Regions from separate parts of the Alcanivorax sp. UBA3183 genome, predicted to be linked through region 2. Evidence: predicted binding sites of a transcription regulator. Region 2 holds the regulator's gene; the other holds the start of a gene.
What was found. The regulator FNR, encoded in region 2, switches genes on or off when oxygen is low (the NO sensors DNR and NnrR bind a similar motif). The targets are predictions, from matches to a motif close to TTGATNTANATCAA.

Region 1: B3Q33_RS00380 (bacteriohemerythrin) is a predicted target of FNR. The motif match lies at 2,407-2,420, and genes of this name have one in related genera.

What each region holds. Positions count from the first base shown of each region.
Region 1 covers NZ_DEXN01000003.1:51,497-59,621, reverse strand. Annotated here, with positions in the region: gene B3Q33_RS00390 (fumarylacetoacetate hydrolase family protein) at 1-400, shown strand, start outside; gene B3Q33_RS00385 (histone deacetylase family protein) at 640-1,737, opposite strand; gene B3Q33_RS00380 (bacteriohemerythrin) at 1,880-2,344, opposite strand; gene B3Q33_RS00375 (PepSY-associated TM helix domain-containing protein) at 2,495-3,865, opposite strand; gene B3Q33_RS00370 (TonB-dependent receptor family protein) at 3,881-5,956, opposite strand; gene B3Q33_RS00365 (OsmC domain/YcaO domain-containing protein) at 6,208-8,125, shown strand, end outside.
Region 2 covers NZ_DEXN01000009.1:75,370-83,494, reverse strand. Annotated here, with positions in the region: gene B3Q33_RS03500 (alpha-ketoglutarate-dependent dioxygenase AlkB family protein) at 1-402, opposite strand, end outside; gene corA (magnesium/cobalt transporter CorA) at 466-1,416, shown strand; gene B3Q33_RS03490 (MBL fold metallo-hydrolase) at 1,597-2,430, opposite strand; gene B3Q33_RS03485 (hypothetical protein) at 2,489-2,971, opposite strand; gene yaaA (peroxide stress protein YaaA) at 3,046-3,819, shown strand; gene B3Q33_RS03475 (hypothetical protein) at 3,861-4,157, opposite strand; gene B3Q33_RS03470 (universal stress protein) at 4,174-5,091, opposite strand; gene fnr (fumarate/nitrate reduction transcriptional regulator Fnr) at 5,088-5,816, opposite strand; gene hemN (oxygen-independent coproporphyrinogen III oxidase) at 5,879-7,252, opposite strand; gene B3Q33_RS03455 (sulfite exporter TauE/SafE family protein) at 7,319-8,089, opposite strand; gene ccoS (cbb3-type cytochrome oxidase assembly protein CcoS) at 8,086-8,125, opposite strand, start outside.

The DNA.
Region 1 (8,125 bases), on a different contig from region 2:
CAACGTCCGCTTCAGCATCGCCGGCTACGCCGTCGGCCTGGACCTGACCCTGCGTGACGTACAGAACACCCTGAAAGAAAAAGGCCACCCCTGGGAACGGGCCAAAGCCTTCGACGGCGCCGCCCCGGTATCCGGTTTCATCGATGCCCGCGGCATTTCCGTGAAGCAGAAACTCAACGTCACCCTGGAAATCAACGACGAGGTGCGCCAGCACGGTCACACCGGCCAGATGCTGTTCCCCACCTTCGAGTTACTCAGCGAAATCAGCCAGACCTTCACCCTGGAACCCGGCGACGTAGTCTTCACCGGCACCCCCGCCGGCGTCGGCCCGCTCAACAGCGGCGACAAGTTTACCGCGCGACTGGGGAATATCATTCAGGTGTTCGGCTCCGTCGCCTGACGACCCGAACACCGCTTCCACTCCACCGATGAGACGATGGAAACAGAGCACATCACCATGATGCTTTCATGGCGAAAACTGTTTTAGTGGTTGGCCATGCCGGGCAGTTAACTGCCCAGCGTGACATGATCAAAACAGGAAAATGGGTAAGGCCTTTGATCATGTACAAGCGCAGAAATTTTTGACTCCATTTAGCGGTTACAGATAGCAAAAAATACTACCCGCACAGCCCGCAATACCTACTCCTCCTCAAACGCATCCCGATGAAACTCCGCCGCTTCCATCACCTCACGTAATCCGCATTCCATCAGTTCCGGCACATCGCCGCCGGCCATTACGGTCAGCATGGTATGTACGCCGCGGGCGAGCGAGGTCAGGTTGTAGCCACCCTCAAGCACCAGTACCAGGCGGCCGTCACAATGTTTGTCGGCAATGCCCTGGACGATGCCGGTGAGGGCGGCGAAGCCGTCGTAGCTCAGATTGAACGCCATGTCGTTGTGGTGGGGATCGGTGCCGGCAGAGACCAGCACCAGGTCGGGCTCAAAACGGTCTGCAGCGGGAATCAAAATGTCGCGGAAGGCTTTTTCCATGGCGATATCACCAGAAGCCTCCGGCAAGGGAACGTTAACCGTATACCCCTCACCCAGGCCGGCGCCCACCTCATTCAAATTACCGGAGCCCGGATAAAATGGCGCGGCGCAGTGGGTGTCGAAGAACAGTACATCCGGGTCGGCCCAAAAGATGTCCTGGGTGCCGTTGCCGTGGTGTACATCCCAGTCAACAATCAGGATGCGCTCGCAACCCAGTTTTGCCTGGGCATGGGCGGCGGCCACGGCCACGTTATTGAACAGGCAGAATCCCCGCGCTCGCACCGGTTCGGCATGATGGCCGGGAGGACGAACCAGAGCGAATGCGCTTTTCGTTTCGCCCTTTACCACGCTCTCCACGGCGGCAATGGCATTCCCCGCCGCGGAGCTGGCTGCGGAAATACTTTCCGGCGAAACAGCGGTGGTGTCGCTGTCCAGCCAGGCGCGTTTGCCTGCCAGGGAAAAGATATGATCCAGGTAGGTGGTGGTGTGGACACGTCCCAGTTGTTCGTAGGTGGCGGGTGAGCCTGACTGGAACTGTACGCCCTCGATGGGTTCCTGCTTGAGCAAGTCCATGATGGCGGTGAGCCGGCCGGGGTGTTCCGGGTAGTCCCATTTGAAGTTCAGCCCACCGAGAATACTTCTTACCCGCTTTTCCACCCGGCTGGGAAGAAAGGGCAAATCCACCTGGGGGTTATGGCCGAGCATTACCTCGTCATAAAACACGGTTACGCTACGCGACTCTACCACTCGTGACTCCCTCACTTTGTGTGTGTCCTCGCTTGATTCTCCGCGTAACTCCCTACGTAACGCAACCGCAGACCAGCCGCTGCACGACCTGCTCCATCCATCGCGCCATGATCGGCGCTTGGCAATAACGCTGTACCCGCGATTACGTCACCCGAAAATGCTTGCGCAGATTCTCGTTGACCCACCCGCCAAGCCGTTCCCGACCAATACCGTCGATAAAATCCCGTACCTGCTCCGTATAGTCACGATCTTCTTCGAGAATATGATGCAACAGCCACTTCTCCAGCACCTGCAATAGCGGCTCTGCCACGGCTTCACCTTCTTCATGGCGGCGCATCAGAGACTCGATATGAAAGGTGAACTTGCGGTGCAGAGAGTGGTGATCATCCAGCTCGTCATAACCGGCCCGCTCCATAAGCGCTTCCTCAAAGCTGAAGTGGGATTCGGTGTAGTCCACCAGATCATAGAGCACCCGGGCCACGCCCAGTTGGGCGCCAGGTTGGCCGACCAGACGGTCCAGGTCGTTGATGTAGTCCACGATGCGTTTGTGCTGCTGGTCGATGACCAGGATACCCAGCTCATAGGCCGGGCCCCATACGATGCGCATGATCCCTCTCCGTTTGCCGTGCTGCAGGTTCTTGACGCTAGCAGGGGGCGAAACGGCGAATGTAGATATGGATCAAGGTTTGTGCGCGAAAGACAGGGGGGAACTGCCTGGCGGCCGTTGCGTCCTCCCGGCGTCGACGGGCCACCCCTGTTACGGTGCCGCTGGGGCGGCTTTGCGTAACGCCCGCAACGCATCCACCAGAATAATGGCCAGCAAGGCCGCGGCGGAGAGCGGGAAGGCCAGAGCCACCACCAGCATGATCACAGCCACGGTGCGTGCCGGGGCCGGTTCGGCGCGGGGCGGGGCACGGCGGGACTGGCGCTTCCACCAGAGCAGGGCCCCGGTGACGGTGAGCGCCAGTATCAGGGTCACCAGCAGCAGATTGAGCAGCCAGTTCCACAGACCCAGGTCCCCCTGGTGCAGCGGAATGGAGGCGGCCATGGCTTTGCCCATGGCCGGATAGTCGGCGAAGCGGATTTCCTGCAGAACCTGGCCGGTGGCGGGATCCAGGTGCAGGATGCGCTCGTCCATCGGGTTTGTCAGGTCGCCGGCGATGGTGGTGGCCGAGACCGTCCAGACACCATTGTCCTGTTGCGGGAAATGCACACGGAAATTGCCGAACCCCTGTGCACGGGCCTGACTCACCACATCATCCAGTCGCAGGGACCCATCACCCGTACTGCCCTGCGGCATGGGGGTCTGCTCCACCGCCCAGGGCACGCGATGCAGGCCGGCTTCGTTCATGGCGTGATGGCTGTCGACGGCCTCCGGGACCACCTGTGTGGCATCAAAGCGGGTGCCCGGCAGGGAACCCCAGGGTTGCACCAGTTTGCCACCCCAGATGTTGGTCCAGGCCAGGCCGGAGATCAGGAAGAACAACAACGGCAGGGCAATCAGCCAGCCAATGCCCAGGTGCCAGCCGCGCCAGTCCGCCCGGCTGCTGACGGTCCGGGAAGGAATCAGGGCGCGCAGGCCGCCCTTCGGCCAGGCCAGATAGAGGCCGGTGACGATCATCAGTACTGCCAGACCGGCAGCGATTTCGATCAGGGCATCTCCCAGGTCACCGAGGAACAGGGAGCCATGGAATGTCTTGATACGCGCATAGAGGCTGGCAGCGGGATCCCGGTCACCCAGTATCTGTCCGGTATAGGGATTCAGATAGACTACGGTGGCCGGCGCATGATGGCCACCGTGGCCGGCATGGGAATGGGGCTGCAGAGAAAACCGTGCGGACTCATCGGCAGCCTGGGGCGGCAGGTAGAGTTTTACTGCGGCATGCGGATATTGTTGCTCCACGGTTTCCAGCAACACGGAGGCGAGCAGGGGATTGGTCCCTGCTTCAACCGTCTGCAGTGACGCGTTCAGGGCCGTATCCAGCGGCTTGCTTAGCAACATCAGCAGGCCGGTGAACGCCAACATAAACAGGAAGGGAAGCACCAGCATGCCGACCAGGAAATGCCAGCGCCACACCGCCCGGTAGAAACGGGTGGGCCCGGATCCGGCTGGATTGACAGCGTTCATGGGCAGACCCTCTCGTCAGAAATCAAAGCGGATGCCCGCGAACACGGAACGGGGTTCGCCTGCCTGAAGAAGGGCATCGTTGATGTTCGCGTCATTCCGTACGGTCAGGTTGGCCACGTAGGCTTCATCGGTCAGGTTGCGGCCTTCCAGATAGACTTCCCAGGCATCACGGGTGACACCGGTACGCAGGCCAACCAGTTCGTAGCCGTCCACCTCATAGCTGTTTTCAAAGTCGGCAAAACGGTCATCGACGATGTCGAAGGTGGGGCCGGCAAAGAAACCGTTGGCATGGCGGTACATGACTTCACCCTTGATGAAGAACACCGGGGCCACCGGCAGCTGGTTGTCGCCGTAGACCGGGTCGTTATCGAAGGTGAAGTCGTTATAGGTCATGCTCAACAGCGGTTCGATGCGGTGGCGGCCATCGCCCAGGGCAAAGCTGGCACCCACCCGGGCTTCCACGCCGGCGTGGATGGTGTCTTCCACGTTGGTGACCAGGCTGGTGCCCTGTGCAGCCGGATTATCTACAGAGAGAATTTCATCCTCGATCTGGGCGTAGTAGACCGCCACTTCCCAATTCCACTCGTTATCCTGGCCAAACGGTGCCACACCCCGGGTTCCCACTTCCCCGACCACACCCTGCATGGCATCCAGGGTGTCATTGTTCGCCTGGACCTCGTCTTCCAGCTCGTACAGGGTGGGCGCCTCATAGAGCTTGCTCACATTGGCGAACAGCTCGCTGCGATCGGCCACCTGGTAGATCACCCCAAGGCGCGGATTGAAGGATTCGTAGGTGTCGTTGGGATTGCGTTGTGCACCGGAGGATACGTTTACATTATCTACCTCCCGGCTCCCGGTGACCGCCTGGGCCCCGTAGACCAGTGTCCAGCGCTCGGCAAAGTGCCAGCGATCCATGGCGAAGATTTCCAGGTTGTCCGCCTTGTTATCCACTTTGGTGGTCAGGGCATCGCGGATGCCGCCGCTGTGGGTGTAGTTGCCGCCTTTCACCCAGGTTTGCCCGTAGTTGAGCCCGAGCAGCAGATCATGGTTGCCCATCTGTTTGTCGAAACGCACGGTGGTACCGAAGGTGGTCTGGTCGTTGTCGATCAACAAGCTGAAGAACGGATTCTCGACAATCGGGTGATAGAGCGACTGGTCTTCAAAGGAAACGCCCACCACCAGATTGCTGGTGTCACTGAGTTGCCAGCGGGTGCGGTTGGCCACACGCCAGGTTTCCACATTCTTGAGGAAGTTGCCGCGCTCGTTGTTTTCCCCGGCCTGGTAGGGGTCCTCATCGAACTGGGCCCGGGTGAGAGAGCCGGCAAGCTCCTGATCGTTATCTGTGTAGGAAAAGTAGAAGCGGTTTTCCACCGTATCGCTGATCTGCCAGCCGGTGTTGGCATAAACGCTGCCGCGCTGCTGCTCCTGGTGCTCCCGGTAACCGTCATAGCTGCGCTGCTCCACGGTCACCAGCGCATCCTTGTCACCGGCCACGACACCACCGGTAATCCGGCTTTGCACGGTGCCGTGGGAGCCACCACTAAGGGAAATCTGGTTGTTGGTGTTACGGGCCGTGGGGCTGATAAAGTCGATGGCCCCACCCAGGGTGCTGGCGCCGTAGGTAAGCGCATTGGCACCCCGGGCAATGGCCGCATAGCGGGCGGCCATCGGATCAATAAAGCTGTTGTGGTTGTTGCCATCGGCAGCGGTCACCGGCAGGCCATCAATCATCAGTTTGACGCCGTTGCCATCGAAGTTGGTGGCATCCAGGTTGGAGCCCCGGCTGGACAGAAAGGTGGCATCGCCGGTGGCACCGGTGGCGGTCCATATGCCCGGCACATAGCGCAGCATGTCTCCGATACTGACCACGTTGCGCTCATTGAGCGTCTGCGTGTCCACCAGAGTCACCGCGCCGGGGGTCAGGGCCTGCTCGCGCTGGAGTTCGATTGGGGTTTCCGCGGCGGCATTTTCCGCGGAGCCCTCTACGGTCACCGGCGCCAGCACATTGGCCTCGTCGTCTGCCGCGATGGCATCCACGGAGATCAACAGACACAGGCAGGCAAGCAACGGTTGGCGCGATGAAGACAGCATGAACGATTCCCCAGGGTATTCGGCAAGGACGGCAGGGCACTGGGCCCGATAACGGCGGCAGAGTGTATGGGGATTCGCGGGGCGGGGACATGTGGCATTTTGTCGCACACTTGCCGCCTTGTTATGCAAAAATAATGGCCATGGCATGGGCCCCGTCAGAAGGCCCGGATTCAACAACCAAGACGACAGCGTTTAAAACCGGGATAATGGCGACCCTTCGCCCGCCATTTCGCAACCCCGGTAGCCCCGCCATGGAAATCAACGTCAACTTCCTCGATAACCTTCGCCTGGAAGCCAAGTTCGACGACTTCACCGTCATCACCGACCAGCCCATCCGCTACAAGGGCGATGGCTCGGCACCCAGTCCGTTTGACTATTTCCTGGCGTCGTCGGCCATGTGCGCGGCCTATTTCGTGAAGGTGTACTGCAAGGCGCGGGATATCCCCACGGACAATATCCGCCTGTCGCAGAACAATATCGTCGACCCGGAAAACCGTTATAACCAGATTTTCCGGATTCAGGTGGAGCTGCCGGAGGATATTTCCGACAAGGACCGGCAGGGAATCCTGCGCTCCATTGATCGCTGCACGGTGAAGAAAGTGATCCAGACCGGGCCGGAATTCCAGATCGAACAGGTGGAAAACCTTGACGAGGATGCCCAGGCGCTGCTGATGGTGACGCCGGACGAGGAACATCGCACCTTTATCGAGGGCAAGGACCTGCCGCTGGAGCAGACCATCGCCAACATGAGCGCCATCCTCGAAGAACTAGGCATGAAGATCGAGATCGCGTCCTGGCGCAATATCGTCCCCCATGTCTGGTCCCTGCATATCCGCGATGCGGCCTCGCCCATGTGCTTTACCAACGGCAAGGGCGCCACCAAGGAAGCGGCGCTTTGTTCGGCGCTGGGCGAGTTCATCGAACGGCTCAACTGCAACTTCTTCTACAACGACCAGTTCTTCGGCGAAGAGATCGCCAACAGCGACTTCGTGCATTATCCCGACGAGAAGTGGTTCAAACCCGGGCCCAACGATGCGCTGCCATCGGAAATCCTGGATGACTACTGCCTGGGCATCTACAACCCGGAGGGGGAGCTGGGTGGCTCCAACCTGATTGATACCAACTCCGGTCGGGTGGACCGGGGCATCTGCTCGCTGCCCTTTACACGCCACTCCGATGGCGAGACCGTGTACTTTCCCTCCAACCTGATTGAAAACCTGTTCCTCAGTAACGGCATGAGTGCGGGCAATACCCTGGCCGAAGCGCAGGTGCAGTGCCTCTCGGAAATCTTCGAGCGGGCGGTGAAGAAGCACATCATCGAGGAAGAAATCACCCTGCCGGATGTCCCCGACGCCGTGCTCGCCAAATACCCGGCGATTGTGGAAGGCATCCAGGCGCTGGAAGAGCAGGGCTTCCCGGTGCTGGTGAAGGATGCCTCCCTGGGCGGCCAGTTCCCGGTGATGTGCGTGACCCTGATGAACCCGCGCACTGGTGGGGTATTTGCCTCCTTCGGCGCCCACCCGAGTTTTGAAGTGGCACTGGAACGCAGCCTTACCGAGCTGCTGCAGGGCCGCAGTTTCGAAGGCCTCAACGATGTGCCGCCACCCACCTTCAATAGCCAGGAAGTCACCGAACCCAACAATTTCGTGGAGCACTTTATTGATTCCACCGGGGTGGTGAGCTGGCGCTTCTTCAGCGCCACGGCAGATGAAAATTTCTGCGAGTGGGATTTTTCCGGCAGCAATGAGGAAGAAGCCGCGCGGCTGTTCGCTATTCTTGATGATCTGGAAAAAGAGGCTTACGTAGCGGTCTACGACCAGCTGGGTGCATCGGCCTGCCGGATTCTGGTGCCGGACTTTTCCGAGGTCTACCCGGTGGAAGACCTGATCTGGGACAACACCAACATGGCGCTGGATTACCGGGAAGACATTCTCAACCTGCACCGCCTTAGCGACGACCAGCTCAGCCAGCTGACAGAGCGCCTGGAAGAAAGCCAGATCGACAACTACACCGACATCATTACCCTGATCGGTATCGAGTTCGACGAGAACACCGTGTGGGGCCAGCTTACCGTGCTGGAACTGAAGCTGCTGATCAACCTGGCGCTACAGCGTCATGAAGAAGCGCTGGAACTGGTGGATATGTTCCTGCAGTTCAACGACAACACGG
Region 2 (8,125 bases):
CTCGGGTTCGTCGTCACTGTGATAGCCCATGCAATCCTTGCCGTTGCGATAGCGATTGGCCAGCACCGAGTTAAACGGGTGCCCGCACAGTTCGCTCACGGTATCGCGCACCGGCTTCAACACGTCCGGCCAGCCATCGGCCACATGCTGGTGACCGGAGTAGCGATAGGGGATGCCCGCATCGCCATGCCAGGCCGTGAGCCGTGGTACGGTATGATAACGACCAAATACCTGAATCCGTGGCTGCTGCCAGTCCAGTGCCGCATTCAGATCTGCTTGTAATAGCAGGTGCTGCGCAGCGGGCAGGGCATGGTGCCAAAGCCATAACCTGGCCTGACCGGCCAGGGTAATCGCTTCCGGCATTTTCTGGCCGGCTGCGGACCCGGAATCGTTGACAGTCATAAGCTCCGTGCTATATCAAATTGCTGCCGGTATCTTGCCGGCGATGGTGATCAGGGAAACATCATGCTGCATATCTTCCGCATCGAAAACGGTGTTCTGCGTGAAAAGGACACGGAAAGCATCCTGCCCACTCTGGCTGATGATGCCAGCTGGATCGATCTGGTGGACTCGGAGGAAAACGAACGCGAGCTGGTGCAACAGTTTCTGGAAGCGGAACTGCCGGCCTCTGATGACATGGAAGAAATCGAAGCGTCCGCCCGTTTCTTCAGCGATGAGCAGGGGCTGCATGTCCACTCCCTGTTTCTGTTTCAGTCCGAGGGTCGCGCTCGTACGTCCACGGTGGCGTTTGTCGTCCAGGAAGGTCGTCTGCTGTCATTCCGGGATTCCCGGTTGCCTGATTTCCGGCTACTGCGACTGCGCGTACGCCGAGGCTGGGTAAAGGCAAAGCAGCCGATAGATATCCTCTTGAGTATTCTCGAGCAAAAAGTGGAAAACCTGGCTGATGCCCTCGAGGATGTGCACCGTGACCTGGAACAAGTGGGGTACAGCGTGCTGGAGGAGGAGAACGGAGAGCTGGAAGACGATATTGAAAAACTGGCCCGGCTGGAGGATACCAACGGCAAGATTCGCCTTTGCCTGATGGATACCCAGCGTTCTATTTCCTTTATTCAGCGCTATGTCCGCACCGACAAGGTTCGCCGTCGCACCTGTGCCGAGGTGCAGCATGACCTGGACACCTTGATGTCACACACCACCTTCCTGTTCGACAAGATCAACTTTTTGATGGATGCGGCGCAGGGGTTCATCAATATCCAGCAGAACCAGATCATCAAGATCTTTTCCATCGCCGCGGTGGTGTTCCTGCCGCCGACCATGATTGCCAGTATCTACGGTATGAACTTCGAGATCATGCCGGAGCTGGACATGGTTTATGGCTATCCCATGGCGATATGCCTGATGCTGCTATCCGGCATGACGCCTTACTGGTTTTTCAAGCGTAAAGGGTGGTTGTGAAGGGCAGTTAACGGTGCATGGTTAACCGCGAAAACCGCCTTCGGCTGAGCTCCTGTAGGAGCATCGCTTGAGATGCGAAGAGGGCGGAGCGAGAAGCGAGTCACGAAAATCAAAATCGTAGCGCCGGTTTGTTTTTCGCCTTTCGAAACTCGCTTCTCGTAACTCGCCTCGCTGGCGCAATCAGGTTTTGTGCCAGCCTTGATCGGTTTCTTCGGCTTTGCCGTCTTCGGCCAGCTTGATCAGGTGGGCCTGCAGAGAGAATTGGGCTACACCGTGCAGGAATTCCGGCACGTCGTCATAGACCACCTTCACCAACACTGCCAGGGTTTGAGGGTCACCCAAGAGGGCGTCCAGCACCTTGTCTTCGCGTTTCTGTCGATGCGCCAGTGTATGGGTCAGGGTTTCTTCCGGGTCGCTGATCAGATCGCCATGACCAGGAGCCATCCGTGTGATGCCGCGCTGCTGCAGTTTGCGTAGCGAAGCAAAGTAGGCCTGCATGGAACCGGAGGGAGGAGCGATCACTACGGTGGAGCCCTGGATCAGGTGATCGCCGGTAAACAGCATGCCATCATCACTGAGGTAGCACAGGTGGTTGCCCACATGGCCCGGGGTTTCAATTACCTGTAGCGAAACGCCGCCGCAATCCACCCGGTCTCCCTCGGCCAACAGACGGTCTGCCTGCCAGCTCTCGTCTTGCAGGCCGTCATCGGGTACCGAGGGGCCCAGACAACGAGCCCCGGTGGCTGCCACTAATGCCAGAGCGCCTGGGGAATGGTCTCGATGGGTATGGGTGACCACCACCTGGTCGATGGGTTTTCCCAGGGTGCGGGCAGCCTGCAGCAGGGCCTGCAGATGCTCCTGATCCTCGGGGCCGGGATCAATGACCGTCAGGCTATCCTTGCCAAACAGATAACTGTTGGTGCCAGGCCCGGTCATCATGCCCGGGTTGCGCGCCAGAACCCGCCAGGCATGATCGCCAATCGGGGTGAGCTGGCCGGGAATCAGTGATGCCATAATGACTCCTGGGAATTTGAAGGCCGCATTGTGACGATTCACCCTGCAGGATGCCAGTCTACGACTGCGGGTAGGCCAGCTTGTCGATCGCTTCCAGTTCCCAGCGATCCACCGGGGTGTCTTCTTTCGGATGACGACTGACAACTGCAAAGGGGTAATCCTGACCAGCGGGCAGGTACATTTGCACATCAATGGTCTGCTGGTAGATCACAGTGCAGTCATTCTCCGCCTTCGGGCAGGACAGGGCGCGGGCCTGAAGCGTTACCGCTGCCACATTCATTTCACTGCGGTTGGCCAGGTTGCCGGTCAGGCGCACGCCGGATTCAGAGGCAAGGAATTCTTTCAGCGTTACCTCGATCCCATCAGGGGGAAGCCGCACCTGATCGTCACGGCCGCCTTGCCAGACACCGATGCCGAGTACCATGAGGCCGGCCAGTACCAGGCTCAGCACCAGATAAAACGGTCGACGCCCCCATTGCCAGCTACCCCAGAGCAGAACGGTAACCGCGATAATGACAGTCAATACCAGTAATAGGCGCATTTATTCTCCAGAATTGCAGACCTCGCTCCCCCTGATTCATATAATCCCGAGAGTCATATGTAAAGGAGTAGGCCATGCTGATTGTTGTATCGCCAGCAAAAACCCTGGATTACGAGAGCGAATTGCCGACGCTGAAAACCACCCAGCCCCGATTGCTGGATGATAGCGATGTGTTGATCGAGCGGGCACGCCAGCTTTCTCCGGCGGATGTCAGCAGCCTGATGGGTGTCAGTGACAAGATCGCGCACTTGAATGTGGAGCGGTTTGCCCAGTGGCAGCGACCCTTCAACAAGAAGAATGCCAGGCCCGCGGCGTTTGCCTTCAAGGGCGATGTGTATACCGGCCTGGAAATCGACACCTTCACGGACAACCAGCTCAAGGAGGCCCAGACGTCCTTCCGAATGCTGTCAGGACTGTATGGCGTGCTACGCCCGCTGGACCTGATGCAACCATACCGCCTGGAAATGGGTACCAAACTGGATACCCCACGCGGCAAGGATCTCTATACGTTCTGGGGCGACATTATCACTGAACAGCTCAACAAGGATATGAAAGCGGCGAAAACCGACGTGCTCGTCAATCTGGCATCCAATGAGTATTTCAAGTCGGTGAACAAGAAAGGGATCAATGGCCGCATCATTGAACCGGTCTTCCAGGATGAGAAAAACGGCAAGTACAAGGTGATCAGCTTTTACGCCAAGAAGGCCCGTGGCCTGATGGCGGCGTGGATTATCAAGAAGGGCATCAAGGACCCGGCCAAACTGAAGAATTTCGATGTGGCGGGTTATTGCTTTGCTTCGGATCTGTCGACCCCGGACAAGCCGGTGTTTCGTCGGGCCGAGCAGTAGACCTGGTGAAGGAGCGCCACTGGGGCGCTCCTGAAACGGGGTCAGTCTCTGTCTTCAAACTCGCTGCGGGCGGCAAGCAAGCCGGTTTTCAAACCATCCCAGGCCAGTTCCACGCCGGCTTTGATGTCATCCCAGGCATCTTCGCCGTGAGACTCCAGTTTTTCCAGTTTGGCTTCCAGCTCGTCGCGACGATCCTGAATCTCCGCAATTTTTTGCTTCGCGTCGCTACGCCACTCTTCACGCTTGTCCCCCAACCGGGCGGTCAGGCGATCCAGCTGATAATCCCAGTCTTCCAGTTTCTGGCGAATGTTGTCGGCAAAGTCTTTCTTGTCTGTCATTACGTTATGCTCCTGATCAGGCTTGCCAGGGACTCTGGAAACCTTGGGGTTTGATGACCAGCACATCCGTGCTGGCACGGGTAATCACGGATTCTGCTGTGGCGCCCAGTAACAGCCTTTCCGGCAGGTTACGATGCACGGTGCCTACCACCAGTACGTCCATATCCTGTTCGTCACAGTATTTCGCCAGGGTCGGCGCCACCGGGCCGGTCAGCACGGTCATCTGGTCCGGGCCCAGGCCGTGGGCGGCACCAAATGCCTGAAAGCGATCACGGTAAAACTGGCGCACCTTTTCCATGCCGCCGCTGTAATCGGGAATCGCTTCGCCCACCAGCAGAATCAGGCTGTCGTCCATTTCATCGAGCACATGAGTAGCGCGCAGGGTGCCACCAAGATTGCCGGCAAAATGATTTGCCGCACCGAGCACGTTAACCGCCAGGGCATCCTGGGGCAGCTCTTCTGTACCCGGGTCCAGGGCGGCCAGAACTCTCGGTGCATTGGGCCACTGACGGCCATGAACACACAGCACCGGGCAGGGCGCCTTGCGAATCAATTGCCAGTCCCGCGGGATGAAAAGATGCCGGCGCAGGCCGCTTTCTTCACTGGTATGCACAACCACCATGGCGGGTTGCAGGTCGAGGATGCTCTCACGCAATGCGGCCATGCTGTCTTTGTGCCACAGAATGGAAAGCTGACAGCGCTCCCTATCGGTTAATTCACTGATCCTGTTTTGCCAGGCTTTGTGAATCTGTGCGCGGGCGGCGTCTTGTCGTTCATGGTCAACGCCAACGGCGCGAACCATAGCGGAGGAATAGGCATTGACCAGAACATGCAGTGGCGCCTTGGTGGAATCCGCCACCTGTCTGGCTTTGTATAGCGCAGGCTGGGGAGCCTTCAGATCACTGTCAAGAATGGCCAGTACCGGGGCGGTCACAGGCTTACTTCCAGACTCTGCTCTCCACAAAGGCTTCGCCGATTTAGGATCTCCACTTCACGTCCCTCCACGCGTAGCCAGCCATTTTGCTGGAAGCGGGTAAAGATGCGGCTGACAGTCTCCACCGCCAGGCCCAGATAATTGGCGATGTCATAGCGCGACATGGGAAGACGGAATGCCCGCTCGCTAAGACCTCGGCGTTGATGACGCGCTGACATGGAAATCAACAGGGATGCCACCCGGTCATCCGCATTTTTCTTGCTGAGCAGCATATGCAGCTCACGGTCTGAGCGAATTTCGTTACTCATCAGGCTGAAAAAATGGTGCTGCAGCGACGGGATACGCTGGGACAGCATTTCCAGTTTGGAGAATGGAATCTCGCACACCGTGGCGGTTTCCAGTGCCTTGGCGTTGGACATGTGGTGGGCGGTGCTAATGCCATCCATGCCAAGCACTTCACCGGGGAGATAAAAGCCGGTGACCTGCTCGTCGCCTTCATCGCTGAGCACATAGGTTTTCAAGGCGCCGGAGCGCACCGCGTAGACCGCCTGAAACTCGTCGGCGGCGCGAAACAGATGTTCGCCGCGTTTCAGGGGGCGGCCCCGATGAATGATGCGATCCAGCTCGTCGAGCTGTGTCGGCGCCACTGCCAGTGGAAGGCAGACAGGGCTGAGACTGCAATCATTGCAGGAAACATGTTGAGACACAGTGTGGCTCCGGTTGATGGCTGCGTATTACAAATTTCACCTTACATTATAGGGTTGGGTGAACAACAAGCGAATATAGTTCAAATGATGCGACTGAAGCGATTTTGGGCCTCGTTCTGGGTATAGCGATCAAAAGGCATCACCAGGGCCCGGCTTACCAGCCGGCCCTGCTCGGTGATCACCAGCCGCTGCTTGTCCACGCGCACCAGCCCCTGATCCTCAAACTCCACCCAGGAAGCCAGGGCATCCACAAAGTAGTCAGGGAAATTGATTTGCCACTGCTCACTGAACAGATTCATGTCCACGTACAGGTCGCACAACAGGCGCATGATAAGGTCGCGGCGCATCTGGTCATCGCGATCCAGGAGATAACCCTGTTCAATGGTGGAGTGGTGCTGATCAATGGCATCCGACCAATGACTTAATGATTTCATGTTCTGCGCGTAAAGATTGCCGATCTGGCTGATGGCACTGACCCCAAAGCCCAGCAAATCCGCATCCCCGTGGAGGGTGTATCCCTGAAAATTGCGGTGCAGAAGCCCGTTGCGCTGAGCCACGGCAATCTCGTCGCTTTCCAGAGCAAAGTGATCCATACCGATAAAGGTGTAGCCGGCATCCTGGAGGATGCGCCCGGCACGGACGAACATGGACAGCTTTTCTTCCGGGCTGGGCAAGGCCATATCCGGTATCTGCCGCTGAATTTTGAAGCGCGCCGGCAGATGGGCGTAGTTGTACAGGGAAATTCGCTCGGGCCGAAGGTCTGCAATCTGCTCGATGGTGCGGGCCAGACTGGATTCCGACTGCCAGGGGAGGCCGTAAATCAGATCGGTGTTAATGGATTTGAAACCGAAATCCCGCGCCCAGCCCATGGTCTGACGAATCATTTCATAGGGCTGGACCCGATTGACCGTCTGCTGCACACGCAAGTCCAGGTCCTGAACTCCGAGGCTGATGCGATTGAAGCCCAGGCCACGAAGCAGCCCCAGACGAGCCTGGTCCACGGTGCGTGGATCAATCTCGATGGCATAGTCGCCACGGTCATCTTCACGCAGGGTGAAGTGTCTGGCCATGTAATAGACCAGTTCGGTGATCTGGGCATCACTTAGAAAGGTGGGGGTGCCGCCACCCCAGTGAATCTGGGTGACCGGCCTTTGCCTGTCTACCTGTTCGGCGCGCAGGCCGATTTCCTGCTTCAGACGTTTCAGGTATTCCGCCGCTCTGCCACGGTTGGCGGTGACAACCCGATTGCAGGCGCAGTAATAGCAGACGGTGCTGCAGAACGGAATGTGCATATACAGCGACAACGGCCGGCGAGCGGCATTGCCAGCATCAATGGCCTCGGCATAATCCGACTCACTGACTTCCTCGTGAAACTGGGGAGCAGGCGGGTAAGACGTGTAGCGCGGTCCGGGACCGCCATGCCGGCTGATCAATGTTTTGTCCCAGGTAGCCACACCCGCTCTCCAGTTAAGTGATTTACTCCATTATTGCGGGCCCTGAATTGACTGTGTTGACCTGGATCAAGTCTCGGGCTGATGGTGGTGGCTGTGTTTGCCTGGATCGGCGGGACCAGGGTGGACGTGATGGGGCATCTGGCTCATGGACCAGGCCTGCCAGAAGAATGCCAGTGCCAGCAGAAACGTCAGCGATGCCGCCACCTTCGGCCAGATGCCGTTGCGGAAATGCTGCAGTCGGGAGGCGATCACACCGGTAATGGCCACGGGGATCACGGTTACCATACCGAAGACCAGCATCACCAATGCGCCAGCCGGTGCGCTGCCGGCCGTAACGGCAAGGGCCAGGGCAGTATAAATCAGGCCACAGGGCAGCAGGCCCCATAGTCCGCCCAGCGCCAGCGCCTTTAGCGGGTGATCTACCGGGAGTAGCCGCCGGGTCAGGGGCTGCAATCGGCGCCACAGCCCGGAACCAATCCCTTCCAGTTTTTTCAGCCACACGCCTTGCCCGAGCAGATAGCCACTGAGCAGCAGCATCAGAATCCCGGACAGGGTCAGCCCAATGGCCATGGAGGGACCAGGCAGCCAATCCAGCAACGCCTTGCCCAGCATCCCTGCCAGGCTACCAAGCACCATATAGGTCGATACCCGGCCGATGCCGAAGAGTAGTTGCCAGCCCCATAGCGACTTGCCCTGGCGGCGGGATTCTGGAATCGAGAAGGTGAGCGCGCTGCTGATACCGCCGCACATGCCGATACAGTGAACGCTGCCGGCAGAAGCCAGCAAAAGAGCACTGGCAAGCAGAGTCAGCAGGGATTCCGGGCTCGCTGGTATCATGAGTTCCGCTCGTTGTCGTGATCTGCAGCCTCTTTA